3 regions of the Streptomyces sp. NPDC028711 genome follow, and region 2 is predicted to be linked to each of the others. Evidence: riboswitches for the same ligand, from Rfam matches in the RefSeq annotation. Region 2 holds a riboswitch; each other region holds the start of a gene.
What was found. A riboswitch is a leader RNA that binds a small molecule or an ion and turns the genes downstream of it on or off. The one in region 2 is predicted to bind cyclic di-AMP.
Positions count from the first base shown of each region.

Region 1: linked by a shared signal. The riboswitch ahead of ACZ4VK_RS06450 (C40 family peptidase) and the one ahead of ACZ4VK_RS23795 (M23 family metallopeptidase) in region 2 are both predicted to bind cyclic di-AMP.
Region 3: linked by a shared signal. The riboswitch ahead of ACZ4VK_RS27800 (M23 family metallopeptidase) and the one ahead of ACZ4VK_RS23795 (M23 family metallopeptidase) in region 2 are both predicted to bind cyclic di-AMP.

Region 1 is NZ_JBVHUJ010000002.1:132,177-137,159, forward strand. It holds gene bioB (biotin synthase BioB) at 1-860, opposite strand, end outside; gene ACZ4VK_RS06440 (8-amino-7-oxononanoate synthase) at 1,004-2,191, shown strand; gene ACZ4VK_RS06445 (ATP-binding protein) at 2,508-2,945, shown strand; gene ACZ4VK_RS06450 (C40 family peptidase) at 3,096-3,572, opposite strand; cyclic di-AMP (ydaO/yuaA leader) riboswitch at 3,576-3,706, opposite strand; gene ACZ4VK_RS06455 (hypothetical protein) at 4,097-4,402, opposite strand; gene ACZ4VK_RS06460 (ATP-dependent Clp protease proteolytic subunit) at 4,410-4,983, opposite strand, start outside.
Region 2 is NZ_JBVHUJ010000007.1:406,345-411,327, forward strand. It holds gene ACZ4VK_RS23790 (PP2C family protein-serine/threonine phosphatase) at 1-1,188, shown strand, start outside; cyclic di-AMP (ydaO/yuaA leader) riboswitch at 1,390-1,536, shown strand; gene ACZ4VK_RS23795 (M23 family metallopeptidase) at 1,548-2,681, shown strand; gene ACZ4VK_RS23800 (aldo/keto reductase) at 2,806-3,753, shown strand; gene ACZ4VK_RS23805 (PrsW family intramembrane metalloprotease) at 3,778-4,983, opposite strand, start outside.
Region 3 is NZ_JBVHUJ010000010.1:137,865-142,847, reverse strand. It holds gene ACZ4VK_RS27810 (HPr family phosphocarrier protein) at 241-522, shown strand; gene ACZ4VK_RS27805 (GntR family transcriptional regulator) at 712-1,395, opposite strand; gene ACZ4VK_RS27800 (M23 family metallopeptidase) at 1,609-2,379, opposite strand; cyclic di-AMP (ydaO/yuaA leader) riboswitch at 2,392-2,556, opposite strand; gene ACZ4VK_RS27795 (M16 family metallopeptidase) at 2,782-4,179, opposite strand; gene ACZ4VK_RS27790 (M16 family metallopeptidase) at 4,176-4,983, opposite strand, start outside.

The sequences.
Region 1 (4,983 bases), on a different contig from region 2:
AGCGGCTGCATCGAGCGCAGGTGCACCTCACGGCCGCCCGCGATCCGTACCTCGACGTCGGGGCAGACGAACCGCACCATCGCCAGGATCCGCAGACAGCGCTGCGGGGTGAGGTTCCACTCCTTGGCGAGCGGCGTGCCCTCGAAGGGGATGAGGAAGTTGACCGGCACCGAGTCCGAGTCCAGCTCGCGCAGCGCGTACACGACGTCGACCAGGTCCTCGTCCGACTCGCCCATGCCCGCGATCAGACCCGAACAGGCCGACAGACCGGCGGCGTGCGCCTTCTGCACGGTGTCCACCCGGTCGGCGTAGGTGTGGGTCTTGGTGATGCCCCCGTACGTCGCCTCCGACGTGTTGAGGTTGTGGTTGTACGCGTCGGCGCCGGCGTCCCGCAGCCGCTCCGCCTGACCGTCGGAGAGCAGCCCGAGACAGGCGCACACCTCGACGCCCTCGTTCTGCTCCTTGATGGCCTCGATCGTCCTGCCGACCCGCTCCACGTCCCGGTCCGTCGGACCGCGCCCGCTCGCCACCAGACAGACCCGCTTCGCGCCGCCCGCGACACCCGCCGCCGCGGCCTGGGACGCCTCGTCCGGCTTCAGCCAGGTGTACTTGAGGATCTCGGCCTTGGAGCCGAGCCGCTGCGAGCAGTACGAGCAGTCCTCGGGACACAGCCCGGACTTCAGGTTCACCAGGTAGTTGAGCTTCACCCGGCGCCCGAACCACTGGCGGCGCACCTTGCCGGCCGCCGCCACCACATCGAGCAGTTCGTCGTCGGAGGTCGCCAGGACGGCGAGCGCTTCTTCACGGGTCGGCAGCTCGCGCCGCAGCCCCTTCTCCACCAGCGTGTTCAGCAGGTCCATAAGCGCTGATCCTTGCCTACCGCCCACCCCCCGGCCAAGGAGGAACCGAACAAACGCCCCGGATAGAGGTGTGTGGATGACCACATCCCGACCTCGGGATCCGCCGGTTAGGGTCTGTGCGCTGCCTACAAAAGGATCGCCGCATGCCACAGGCCGACGACGCACGGGCCGCGGGCCCGCGCCGTACCGCGTTCGACTGGACTGACGCCGAGGCGCGCCGCCGGGCGGAAGCCGGTCTGGTCCGGTCGCTGCGCCCCCGGGCGGCCGAATCGGAGCTGCTCGACCTGGCGAGCAACGACTACCTCGGCCTCACCCGCAGGAGCGAGGTCACCGAGGCGGCGGCCGAGGCCGCGAGGCGCTGGGGCGCGGGCTCCACCGGCTCACGGCTCGTCACCGGCACCACCCGGCTGCACACCCGGCTGGAGCGCGAACTCGCCGAGTTCTGCGGCTTCGAGGCGGCCCTCGTCTTCTCCTCCGGCTACACGGCCAACCTCGCCGCGCTCACCGCGCTCGGCGGCCGTGACTCCCTGATCGTGTCGGACGCCTCCAACCACGCCTCGATCGTCGACGGCTGCCGTCTCGCGCGCGCCGAGACGGCCGTGGTCCCGCACACCGACCCCGAGGCCGTACGCAAGACCCTCGACGCGCACCCGGGGCGGCGGGCCCTGGTCGTCAGCGACTCCGTCTTCTCCGTCGACGGCGACAAGGCCCCGCTGCCGGAGCTCGCCGCGGCCTGTCGTGCGCACGGCGCCGGACTTGTGGTGGACGACGCCCACGGCCTCGGCGTCCTCGGCGAGGGCGGCCGGGGCGCGCTCCACGAGGCCGGGCTCGCGGGCGACGAGGACGTCGTGGCCACGCTGACCCTGTCCAAGTCCCTCGGCAGCCAGGGCGGTGCCGTCCTCGGCCCGGCCCGGGTGATCGAGCACCTGGTGAACGCGGCCCGGACCTTCATCTTCGACACCGGCCTCGCCCCGGCCGCCGCGGGCGGCGCGCTCGCGAGCCTCCGGCAGCTCGTCGCCGAGCCGGGCCTCGCCGGACGGGCCCGTACCGTCGCCACCACACTGCACGGGCTGCTCACCGGGGCGGGGCTCACGGCGGCCCGGCCCGACGCGGCCGTCGTCTCGGTGCGGGCGCCCTCCCCCGAGGCGGCGCTGCGGTGGGCGGCGGACTGCAGGGACCAGGGCCTGGTCGTCGGCTGCTTCCGGCCCCCGTCCGTACCCGACGGCATCTCGCGGCTGCGCCTCACGGCACGCGCCGATCTGACGGACGCGCAGATCGGGCGCGCGGTGGAGACGATCCTGGCGACCGCGCCGGCGCTCGCGCGGGGGTGAGGGCGCGGGAGGCGGCGGACGAGGCGGCGGACAGGCCGACGGACGAGGTTCCCCGGCCCGGGCATCCGGGCAGTGCTTCGGCTCGGAGCCTCGAAGCTCTCGGAGGCTCGGAGCTCGAAGCTCGGGGCACGGGCAGGCCCCCCTTTCGGGGCCTCCCGCAGCCCAAACACGTTTCCTGGCAGCAGAGTTCACCGCTTCGGGCGACAGATGGGGACATATCTTGGCGGAACGCGGCCCGGCGCGGCACGATCGGTGGCACTCTGACGCGAAGCGCGATCCGGGGCAGCGGCTCCGGCGGGAAAGGGACAGCGTCGCCATGGCAGACCATCAGGAAGCATCCGTCACGCTGCCGAGCGACCCCGCCTCGGTCCCCACGGCCCGGCGGTACGTCGCCGACGTCCTCACTGGCTGGGGCCTGGACGGCGCCGCGGAGACCGCCGACTCGATCCGCCTGATCGTCTCCGAGCTGGCCACCAACGCCGTCCTGCACACCCTCGGCCTCTCGCCCACCTTCACGGTGGACGTCCGTCTGGAGCGCGAGGAGCGGCTCCACATCGGTGTCACCGACAGCGACCCCCGCAGGCCCCGCCGCCTCCCGGCGGCGGTCCAGCAGGACAACGGCCGCGGCCTGGTCATCATCCGCGTCCTCGCGGCGGAGGCGGGCGGCCGCCTCTCGGTCACCCCGACCCCGGACGGCGGCAAGACGGTCTGGATCACCCTCCCGTGGGCGTCGGCCCCGGTCGCCAGCCACTGACCGGCCCCTCTGACGCGCGGTGAGGGGTACGGCGGCGCCACCGCCCCCCTCACGAACGGACCGTCACCGCCGACGGCTCACCGGGCGCGGCGCGGTACCGGGCGCCGCGAGCCCATCCCGATCGGCGGGACAACCCCTAAGGCCGCCGGCTCACCGAACGCGGCCGTAGTAGACCTTCGACGACCAGATCTTGTCGAGCTTCACCCAGGAGCCCGTCTTGGGCGAGTGCCAGATCTTGCCACTGCCGGCGTAGATGCCCACGTGGTAGACCCTCCCCCCGGAGTGGAAGAAGACCAGGTCACCCTTCTGCCTGCCGGAGGCGGAGACGTGCCGGGTCTTGTTGTACTGCTGCTGCGCGGTGCGGGGCAGCGACTTGCCCGCCTTCTTGTACGCGTAGAGCGTCAGACCGGAGCAGTCGAACCTGGAGGGTCCGGCGCTCCCGTACCGGTACGGGGCTCCCTTCTTGGCCGCGGCGACGCTCAGTGCCTTGTTCGCGTGCGTGGTGGCCGCCTGTGCCTCCGAGGCCGCTCCTGGAGCGAGCAGCGTGCCGCCGACGGCGGCGAGGGTGAGAGCCGAGACGGCTCCGGCCCGGGACAGCAGGGACGGGACGTGCATCTGCGCGGTCATGCGCAACCCTTCGTCAGCCGCCTGTGAAGGATGACCTGTCGGGTTCGGGCAGGCGAAGATGCCCGGCCGCTCGCGCGGCTTCACCCCAAGGGACGGCCCCGCTGCCGAAGCAGCGCGTTCGCCCCGTAAAAATCGGGTCCTCCACTCCTGCCGAACCAATCCTGTCGACCAGACGTCCGGGACAGCGGCAGGACTCGGCGTCCGCCCGGACCGCCCCGCCGCGGCGGCGGGGGCTTGTCGTCGACAGGGATCTTGACCCACACCCGGGGCGAAATCCGAGCTGAAACGGCGATATGTGAGGCTCCTCACGACTGATCCGTTCGGGTGGACAAGACGCCTTCGTGATCTTCGGAGGGATGGTCAACGAGCCCCGCACCAGGGGTGGAACGCCCCATTCCGCCAGATGCGTACACCTGCTGCGCAACTCACCCGGGACATATGTCGACTCGTCTACTAAGCCGAACGGGGGAGTGATTCTGCGGCGCGCGTCGGCCGTACGGACCTCTACACGACATGCCGGAATGTCAACTCACCCGGGGCTCCGGGACGGTGACCCGGCCGGTCCTGCGCTCCCCGTCCAACACCCGCAGGGCGCGCGCCAATGTGTCCGCGTGGACCTCGGTCTCGCCCCGTATATGCATGAGCGTCAGGGCCTCGCGCAGCGCCTCCGCCCGCCCCACCAGGGCCTGTGCCGCGCGCAGCGCACCATAAGTATGCGTGCCCCTGGATGGGTTGATCTTCCCCAGGAGGTCGACGACTTCGAGGTAGGCGTCGACGAGTTCACCCTCGGCCCGCGTCAGGGCGGGCAGCGGCGGCAGCTCGGGGACCACGGCGCGCTCACCGCGCCGCGGTGCCGGCGGCCGCGCGACGGCTGCTGATCACATGATCCACCAGGCCGTACGCGAGGGCCGCCGGGGCGTCCAGGACGGTGAGGCGGTCGAGGTCGGCGTCGATCCGCTCCCGGTCCTGTCCCGTGTCCTCGGCGAGCATCCCGGCCATCAGGGAGCGGAGCCGGAGGAGTTCGCGCGCCTGGAGGTCGAGGTCGCTCGGCTGCCCGCGCAGCGGCTCCTCCATCGCCGGCTGCCGGAGCGTGACCCGGGCGCCGGGGAGCATCATCCGCTTGCCCGGGGTGCCGGCGGCGAGCAGGAGGGCGGCGGTGGACGCGGCCTGGCCGAGGCAGGTGGTCTCCACGTCGCAGTGGAGCGAGCGCATCGTGTCGTAGATCGCGGTCATGGCGCTGACCGAGCCGCCGGGGGAGTTGATGTAGAGCGAGACGTCCTGGCCGGGTGCCGCGTGGTCCAGGTACAGGAGCTGGGCGATGACGTCGTTGGCCGCCGTCTCGTCGATCGGTGTGCCGAGGAAGACGATCCGGGACTCGATGAGCTTGGAGTAGGGGTCGAGGGTCCGGGTT
Region 2 (4,983 bases):
GGCGGCGGGCGGCGGGGCGGTGACGGCCGCCGCTCGTACGGGCGCGCCCGGCGGTTCATCCGGGCGCTGCCGCCGCTGGTCATCATCGGCGGGGTCGTCTTCGACGTCCTGACACCGCCCGCGTACACCGCGGCGCCGCTCTTCTCCGCCGCCCCGCTGATCGCCGCGCCCTTCTTCTCCACCCTCACGACTCTTCTCACCGGGCTCGCCGCCGTCCTCGCCTCCGTCGGGCTGCACCTCTACAACGGCACCGCCGACGAGATCCCGGCCCTGACCGAGACCCTGACGGTCGTGACCGTCTCCGCGCTGGCCCTCCTCATCAGCCGGGTCGTGCGGCGCAGCGGCGAGCGGCTCGCGTCGGCCCGGGTCATCGCGGAGACCGCGCAGAAGGCCGTGCTGCCGACGCCCGCCGAGCGGATCGGCGGGCTGCAGTGCGCGGCCCGTTACGAGGCGGCGCAGGCGGACGCGTTCATCGGCGGCGACCTGTTCGCCGTCCAGGACACCCCCTACGGGGTGCGGCTCGTCGTCGGGGACGTCCGGGGCAAGGGCATGGAGGCGGTCGAGGCCGTCGCCGTCGTCATCGGCGCCTTCCGGGAGGCGGCCGAGCAGGAGCGGAGCCTGGAGGGCGTGGCGCAGCGCCTCGAACGGGCGCTGGCCCGCGAGGGCACCCGCAGGGACGGGCTCGACGCCTTCGAGGGGTTCACCACCGCCGTCCTCGCCGAGATCCCGCGCGAGGACGGCAGCGGCACCTTCGACGGTTTCGTACGGGTCGTCAACCGCGGCCACCCGCCCCCGCTGATGCTGTACGCGGACGGGCGCCTGGACACGCTGGAGCCGACGGAGCCGGCGCTGCCGCTCGGCATGGGCGATCTGGCGGTGTGGCCGGACCGCGCCGAGGGGCGGCCGTACCCGCCGGGCGCGACGCTGCTCTTCTACACCGACGGCCTCTCCGAGGCGCGGAACGCGGCGGGCGTCTTCTACGACCCCGGGTCACGCCTCGCCGGGCGGATCTTCCCGGGGCCCGAGGAACTCCTCGACGCGCTGGTGGACGACGTACGGCTGCACACGGGCGGCGGGGCGACCGACGACATGGCGCTGCTCGCGCTGAGCCGTCCCGCGAAGGGGCAGCCGGAGCGGCGGCGCACGATGCCGGTGGTGCCGCCGGCCGGGCCCGGTCACCGGCCGTAGTCGAGAGGTGTCACTGCGATAACAATTGACATAACGTCAGACCCGCTGGGTTTGACCGGCGCGCACTGAAGGGGGGTCAACTCGGGTCATTCGCACCCAATTCAATGAACGATCAAGGGGAGCGGCTTGGAATCGGCACCCCCTGTCTATTAACGTTCGATAACGCAGCGCGGTCGTCCCAGCCGCCGCAAGAGGCGGCACCGTGCGCACGCGCCGAATCCTGAAAAGGAACCGGGGAACCACCAATTGGGGTGAATCGGGCCCTTCGCACCTGTGCGACCGTGCCCGTAGGAGACCTTCCTGCTCCGAACCCGTCAGCTAACCCGGTAGGCGAGAAGGAAGGAAAGGAGCGCCCCTCAGTGGCGTCCAACACCCCCGTACCCGAAGCTCCCTTCGACGCCTTCGGTGGTGGTGCGGGTCCCGCCGCCCCGGACACCGAGTGGAACCCCACCGAGGATTCCCTCCGCGCCCAGAACCGCTCCGGCGGCCGGCACCGGGTCGTCAAGCAGCGCTCCAACTTCGCCCGTTCCTCCACCGTCCTCGGCGTCGGTGTCATCGCCGCCGTCGGCGCGGGCGGCCTCGCCACCGCGCAGGAGAAGCCGCCGGTGGCCATCTCGCTCCCGGACCTCCCCGACCTCGGTCTGCCGGACGCCCACGACCTCCCCGGCGTCGGTGACCTCCTCCCCGAGGCGGACACGACCTCGGACGACGACATGGCGGCCGCCGACGCGGCCCGCTCCAACCCGAACCCGCTCACCGCCGCCACGTACACCACCGTCGACGACGAGCGGACCGGGACGACCGCCGAGCAGGCCACGCGGACGGCCACCGGCACGGCCGACGCCGGCGAGGCCCTGCGCGCCCGCATCATGCAGCAGGCCGAGCAGCAGCAGGCGTCCGCCGACGCCGCCGAGAAGGCCGCGGCGGAGAAGGCGGCGGCGGAGAAGGCGGCCGCGGAGGCCGAGGCCAAGGCCGAGGCGGCGGAGAAGGCGGCCGCCGAGGCGAAGGCGCAGGCCGAGGCGGAGGCCAAGGCCAAGGCGGAGGAGGAGGCCAGGGCGAAGGCCGAGGCCGAGCGCCTCGCGCAGCTCGCCGCGAGCTACTCGATGCCGCTCTCCTCGTACTCCCTCACCGCCGTGTACATGCAGTCCGGTTCGATGTGGTCCTCCGGCTACCACACGGGCCTCGACTTCGCCGCCCCCACGGGCACCCCGCTCAAGGCGGTCCACGGAGCCACGGTCAAGGAGGCCGGCTGGTCCGGCTCGTACGGCTACCGGATCGTCCTGGAGCTGGAGGACGGCACCGAGGTCTGGTACTGCCACCTGTCGTCCATGACGGTCGGCGTCGGGCAGACCGTCGGCACCGGCGAGACGATCGGCCGCGTCGGCGCCACCGGCAACGTCTCCGGCGCCCACCTCCACATGGAGGTGCACACGCCCGGCGGCGACGGCATCGACCCGGCGTCCTGGCTCCGCTCCAAGGGCCTGTCGATCTGAGGTCGGGCGAGCGCCGATCCGAGGTCGGCCGGGCGTCGATCCGAGGTCGGCCGGGCGTCGATCGGAGATCGGCCGGGCTGCCACCCGAGGAATAGGCCCGGCGGCGGCGAAGGTTGCTCACTCCATGACCTCTCTCCGCCCGCTGGGCAGTTCCGACCTGCACGTCTTCCCGCTCGCCCTGGGCGGCAACGTCTTCGGCTGGACCGCCGACGAGGAGCAGTCCTTCGCCGTCCTCGACGCCTACGCCGCCGCGGGCGGCAACTTCGTCGACTCCGCCGACGTCTACTCCGCCTGGGCCGAGGGCAACGAGGGCGGCGAGTCCGAGACCGTCATCGGCCGCTGGCTCGCCTCGCGCGGCAACCGCGACGACATCGTCGTCGCCACCAAGGTCGGCGCCCACCCCCGCTTCAAGGGCCTGTCCGCCACCACCATCAAGGCCGGCGCGGAGGAGTCGCTGCGCCGCCTCGGCACCGACCGCATCGACCTCTACTACACGCACTTCGACGACGAGTCGGTCCCCGTCGAGGAGATCGTCACCGCGCTCGACCAGCTCGTGAAGGACGGCAAGGTGCGGGCGGTCGCCGCCTCCAACATCTCCCCGGAGCGGCTCCGCGCCTCCCTCGACTTCGCCGAAGCCGAGGGCCTCGCCCGGTACGTGGCCCTCCAGCCGCACTACAACCTGGTCTCCCGCGAGACGTACGAGGGCCCGCTCCTGAAGACCGTGGAGCAGGCCGGGCTCTCCGCAGTGCCGTACTACGGTCTCGCGTCCGGCTTCCTCACCGGCAAGTACCGTCCGGGCGCCACCGTCGACAGCGTCCGTGCCTCCGGCGCCGGCGGCCACCTCGACACCGCGCGGGGCCGGGCCGTGCTCTCCGCGCTCGACACGGTCGCCGAGGCGCACGAGGCGGAACTCGCCACCGTCGCCCTCGCCTGGCTCGCCTCCCGGCCGACGGTCGCCGCCCCGATCGCCTCCGCGCGTACGGTCGAACAGCTCCCGGCGCTCGTGGCGGCCGCCGACCTGACCCTGACCGATGCGGAGCTGACGCTTCTGACGGAGGCGTCGGCGCTCTGAGGCGCCCGTCCCCTCCGGTTCCGTCTAACTCCGGTACGGGTTGTAGCCGTCGTAGTCCAGGTACTGCGGCGGCGCCCAGGCCCGGCCCGTCGCCCGTGCCGCGTACGTCAGCGCCGGCGAGGCGACCTCGCGGCGCTGCCACAGATGGTGCAGCAGCTCCTGCTCGCGGGCCGGGAAGTCGGGCCCGGCCGTGCCGCGCCGGGCCCGGTCCCGGAGGAACGCCAGGGCCGTCGCGAAGGACTCGTACTCGCCCACCGCCCGCGCGGCGGGCGAGCCGTACGTCCGGGCGGCGAACGCACGGGCCACCTGTCGGGCCCGCATCGAGGAGAGCGCCAGCGGCTCGGCGGGGGAGAGCCAGCCGGCCGCCGCGTACGCCGGGAGCTCCCCGGATATCGTGCGCAGCTCCCGCTGCCGGCTCCACACCGCGAGCCAGGTCAGCAGGCCGAAGGCCGGGACCATGAGCGCCCCGTACACGATGAGGAAGGCCCAGGGGCCGCCGAAGGTGGCCGAGCCGTTCCACGCGGCGTGCAGCCCCATGGCGAGCAGCAGCCCCGCGAGCGGAAGGAGCACCTTCCGCAGACGCCTCCCGCGGGGCGCGAGCGCGGCGAAGCCGAAGCCGATGCCGGTGAGCACGGTGAACAGCGGATGCGCGAACGGCGACATCACGACCCGTACGAAGAAGGTTCCGGCGGTCACCGAGCCGAGACCGGACGAGCCGAACGCCTGGTCCTCGCCGAAGGCGTTGCCGAGATAGAGGATGTTCTCGGTGAAGGCGAAGCCGGTCGCCGTGAAACCGGCGACGACCACGCCGTCGACGAGCCCGCCGAAATGCCGCCGCCGGAAGAGGAAGAGCAGCAGGATCGCGACCGCCTTCGCGCTCTCCTCGACCACCGGCGCGACCACCGTGGCGCCGAGGTTGTCCGCGGACGCCGGGTCCGCGGTGGCCGTCGCGATCCAGCGGACCGCGAAGGTGTTCGCCAGGATCGCGACGAGCGCGGCGGCGAAGGCGCCCCAGGCGAAGGCGAAGAGCTGGTTCTTCCACGGGCCCGGCTCGACCCGGTCGAGCCAGCGGAACGCGGCCATCAGCAGCGGTACGGGCAGCAGCGCGAGGCCGAGACCGACGAGGAAACCCTCGGTGCCGGTCTGCTCGCGGACCAGCGCCAGGATGAACAGGGCGCAGATCGCGAGCACGGTGATGACGGCGACGGCCCGGACCAGCCGGCTGCGCCA
Region 3 (4,983 bases), on a different contig from region 2:
TCGTGGGGCCCTGGCCTCGTCGGCACGAGGTTGCCCGACGCCGCGACACGGGGTCGGATCGGTCGCGCGGCGGGTGTACGCCGTGCATGGTGGGGGCACCCCCGTGCACGGTGGGGGCACGCCGGGCGCGGCGCGGGAGGGCCGAAGGGCGGTCCGATCCGGGTCCGAGGTCGGCGCGAGCACCGGGCATCCCGTGAGAGACTGGTCTAGACAACCGCTTGAGACTTGAAGGGCAACACCATGGCTGAGCGCCGCGTCAACGTCGGCTGGGCCGAGGGCCTGCACGCCCGCCCCGCGTCCATCTTCGTCCGTGCCGCCACGGCTTCCGGCGTTCCGGTGACGATCGCCAAGTCCGACGGCACCCCGGTGAACGCCGCTTCCATGCTCGCGGTGCTCGGCCTGGGCGCGCAGGGCGGCGAGGAGATCGTCCTCGCTTCGGAGGCCGAGGGCGCCGAGGCCGCTCTGGACCGTCTGGCGAAGCTGGTCGCCGAGGGTCTCGACGAGCTGCCCGAGACCGTCTGAGGCTGCCTGAGGCCGTCTGGGACCGTCCGCCCCGGGTCGACCCGCTCGCACCCCGAAAGCGCTCGTACCCCGAAAAGCCGTGTCCGCCGGAATTCCGGCGGACGCGGCTTTTCACATTTCCGCGGAACTGCTTTCGGGCAGCACAGAACAGCCCCACGGAATTCCTATTCTTTGTATACGGTGTGTGCGTTAATTCCGGACACTCGCCGTGTTGACTGCATGTTGCGAAACCCTCACACGGCCGGGCTCCGGCCTTTTGAGCCGGTGCAGCGGCTGCGAGCGTTCCGCGTGCAGGGCGGTCAGCGCCCTCGCCCGCTCGGCGTCACCGCGCGCCACGGCGTCGACGATCGCACCGTGCTCGGCCCAGGCCTCCGTCGGATGGGCGGGCAGCTCGACCGCGTACATCCAGGCGATCTTGTGCCGCAGCTGGGTCAGCAGCGCCGTCAGGGCCGGGCTCCCGGAGGCCTGCGCGAGCGTCTCGTGGAACCATCCGCCGAGCGAGCGCAGATCCTCCCCCTGTCCGCGCCTGGCCCGCTCCTGCCCCAGCCTGACCAGGCCGCGCAGCACTTTGAGGTGGGCCTCGGTACGGCGCTGGGCGGCGCGCGCGGCCCCCAGCGGTTCCAGGAGCGCCCGCATGTCGAGCAGGTCGGCCGCCTCCTGCGCGGTGGGCTCGGCGACGTGGGCGCCCGCGTGGCGGCGGGTGACGACGAAGCCCTCGGACTCCAGGGTGCGCAGGGCCTCGCGGACCGGGACCCGGGAGACCCCGTACCGGCGGGCGAGCTGCTCCTCGGTCAGCCGGCTGCCCCGCTCGAAGACGCCGGAGACGATGTCGTCCCGGATCGCCGTGCATACCGAGTGCGCGGGAATGCGCATGTCCGACCTCCGCCTTGGTCTGCGCGAGACAATTCTTCGGCGCCTGTTCTGCGCCCGATGTGCGACTCTATTGCAGCGCGCCGGAATTTCCGATGCCTCAGCGGAATATGGATGCCTTTTGACCGACGAAAAGCCCCGGCTCAGCATGAGCCGGGGCTTTTGCGACGCGATACGGGGGCGGGACGGGTGGGCCCCCGTGGTGCGCGCCGGGCGTCAGACGTTGACGCCGCGGGCGCGGAGGTAGGACACCGGGTTGATGTCGGAGCCGTAGTCGGCGGTCGTACGCGCCTCGAAGTGGAGGTGCGGACCGGTCGAGTTGCCGGTCGAGCCGGAGATGCCTATCTGCTGGCCCGGCTCGACGCTCTGCCCGACGTAGACGTCGATGGAGGAGAGGTGACCGTACTGGGTGTACGTGCCGTCGTTCATCCGGATGACGATGTTGTTGCCGTACGCGCCGCCCCAGCCGGCCTCGACGACGGTGCCGGAGCCGACGGAGACGACGCTGCTGCCGTAGGAGGCGTGGAAGTCGACGCCGGAGTGGCTGCCGGAGGACCAGAGGGAGCCACCGGTCTGGTAGCCGGTGGAGACGTACGAACCGGCGACGGGGAGCTGGAAGGAGTTCAGGCGGCGGCGCTCGGCCTCACGGGCGGCGCGCTCCTCGGCCTCGCGGATCTCCTTGGCGCGGGCCTCGGCCTTGCGCTTCGCCTCGGCCTCGGCCTTCGCCTTGGCGGCGGCCTCGAAGGCCTCCTCCTCCTGGGCGGCGGCCTGGGCGCTGATCCGGTCCACGAGGGAGTCCTCGGTGATCACCTTGGTGAGACCGGTGTCCTCGGGAGAGCGGTTGTCCGACTCGGCGGCGAGCGCCGGAGAGGCGAGTGTTCCGATGACGCCGGTGGTGGCGAGCGTCGCGGCGCCGGCGATGCCCACGCTGCGGCGCGCCATCCGGCTCGGTCCACGATGCTTCCCGGTGGCACGGGTGAACGCCATGTAGGGGCTGGTCCTTTCCTTCCCTCTCGCCTACCGGGTTAGCTGACGGGTTCGGAGCAGGAAGGTCTCCTACGAGCCCCTCCGTCGAGACGAAGGCGCCCGATTCACCCCAGGGACTACGTGTGGGTCCCCGGCTCCCCAGGCTCGCGCCTGACGGGGACTCGGCGATGACTGTCCGGATGCCGCGGGTGCGGCGGGTGCAACTGCCGAACAGACGCACCGACGCTATGCGGATCGCCTGGCGATCACCAACCGGACCCGCCAGTTTGTAAGACATGCCACAGGGCATACGATCATGCTTAATATCAATACGGACAAAGCGGAGGACCCCGACGCGGTATGCCGTCGGGGTCCTCCGCTCCGGCCGCCGGGCGGCCGGAAACAGTCGGTCGAGAGCCGGAATCAGCCGGTCACGACGGTGACTTCACCGATGCCGAGCGCGCGCACCGGCTCCGCGATCTGCGCCGCGTCGCCCACGAGGACGGTGACGAGCCGGTCCACCGGGAAGGCGTTGACCACGGCGGCGGTCGCCTCGACCGTGCCGGTCTCGGCGAGCCGCGCGTACAACTGGGCCTGGTAGTCGTCCGGGAGGTGCTGCTCGACCTGGTCGGCGAGCGTCCCGGCGACGGAGGCGGCCGTCTCGTACTTGAGCGGCGCGACACCCACCAGGTTCTGCACCGCGGTCTCCCGCTCGGCGTCCGTGAGGCCCTCGGCCGCCAGCGTGCGCAGCACCTTCCACAGGTCCTCAAGGGCCGGGCCGGTGTTCGGGGTGTCGATGGAACCGCTGATGGCGAGCATCGAAGCGCCGTTCCCCTGACCGTCGGAGCGGAGCACCTGCCCGAAAGCCCGCACCCCGTAGGTGTAGCCCTTCTCCTCGCGCAGGACCCGGTCGAGCCGCGAGGTGAGGGTGCCGCCGAGGCAGTACGTGCCGAGGACCTGGGCCGGCCAGACGCGGTCGTGCCGGTCGGCACCGATCCGGCCGATCAGGAGCTGCGTCTGGACGGCGCCGGGCCGGTCCACGATGACGACCCGTCCGGTGTCGTCGGCGTTGATCGGCGGCATCGGGAGCGGCTCGGCCGGCTCCCCGGTCCAGGCGCCCAGTGTCTCGGCGAGCACCTTGTCCAGGTCGACGCCGGTCAGGTCGCCGACGACCACGGCGGTGGCGGTGGCGGGCCGGACGTACGCCTCGTAGAAGGCGCGGACCGCGGCCGCGTCGATCGCCGCGACGGTCTCCTCGGTGCCCTGGCGCGGCCGGGACATCCGCGACCCGTCCGGGAAGAGCTCCTTGGAGAGCTGCTTGGCGGCGCGACGGGACGGGTTGGCCGACTCGTGCGGGATCTCGTCGAGCCGGTTCTGCACCAGGCGCTCGACCTCGGTCTCCAGGAACGCCGGGGCGATCAGGGCCTCGGAGAGCAGCCCGAGCGCCTTGGGCAGCCGGGAGACGGGCACCTCAAGGGAGACCCGTACGCCCGGGTGGTCGGCGTGCGCGTCGAGCGTGGCGCCGCAGCGCTCGAGCTCGGCCGCGAACTCCTCGGCGCTCCGCCGGTCCGTGCCCTCGGTGAGCGCGCGGGCCATGATGGTGGCGACGCCGTCGAGACCGGCGGGCTCGGCGTCCAGCGGCGCCGGCAGGAAGAGCTCCACGGCCACGACCTGCTGGCCGGGACGGTGGCAGGTCAGCAGCGTCAGGCCGTTGTCCAGCTTGCCGCGGTCCGGGGCGGGGAAGGCCCAGGGCCTGGCGGCACCGGGCGCCGGCTGCGGGTGGAAGTCCATGCTCGTCAAAGACACGGCGGCGTCGGTCACTGGTCCGCTCCCTCTTCGTGTGCGTCGCCGTCGGCGTCGTCGCTCTGCTCGGTCGCCAGGGGCTCGTAGACGAGCACCGCGCGGTTGTCCGGGCGCAGTCTGGCCGCGGCGGCCTCCCGCACCTCGTCGGCGGTGATGTCCAGGACCCGGTCGACGGCCGTGAGGGCGAGCTGCGGGTCGCCGAACAGCACGGCGTACCGGCACAGTTCGTCGGCGCGGCCCGCGACGGTGCCGAGGCGGTCGAGCCACTCGCGCTCCAACTGGGCCTGCGCGCGCTCCATCTCCTCGGGCGTGGGGCCTTCGGCGGCGAAGCGGGCGAGCTCCTCGTCGACGGCCGCCTCGATCTGCGGGACCTCGACGCCTCCGGAGGTCTTCACGTCCAGCCAGCCGAGCGAGGGCGCGCCGGCGAGCCGCAGCAGGCCGAAGCCGGCGGCGACGGCCGTACGGTCGCGGCGGACCAGACGGTTGTGCAGCCGGGAGGACTCTCCGCCGCCGAGCACCGTCAGGGCCAGGTCGGCGGCGTCGCACTCACGCGTGCCGTCGTGCGGCAGCCGGTAGGCGGCCATCAGCGCGCGGGCCGGGACCTCCTCCTCGACGACCTCGCGGAGCTGCTCGCCGATGACCTCGGGCAGGTCGCCGGGGCGCGGTGCGGGCTTGCCGTCGTGGCCGGGGATGGAGCCGAAGTACTTCTCGACCCAGGCGAGGGTCTGCTCCGGGTCGATGTCGCCGACGACCGAGAGCACCGCGTTGTTCGGCGCGTAGTACGTGCGGAAGAAGTTCCGCGCGTCCTCGAGGGTGGCCGCG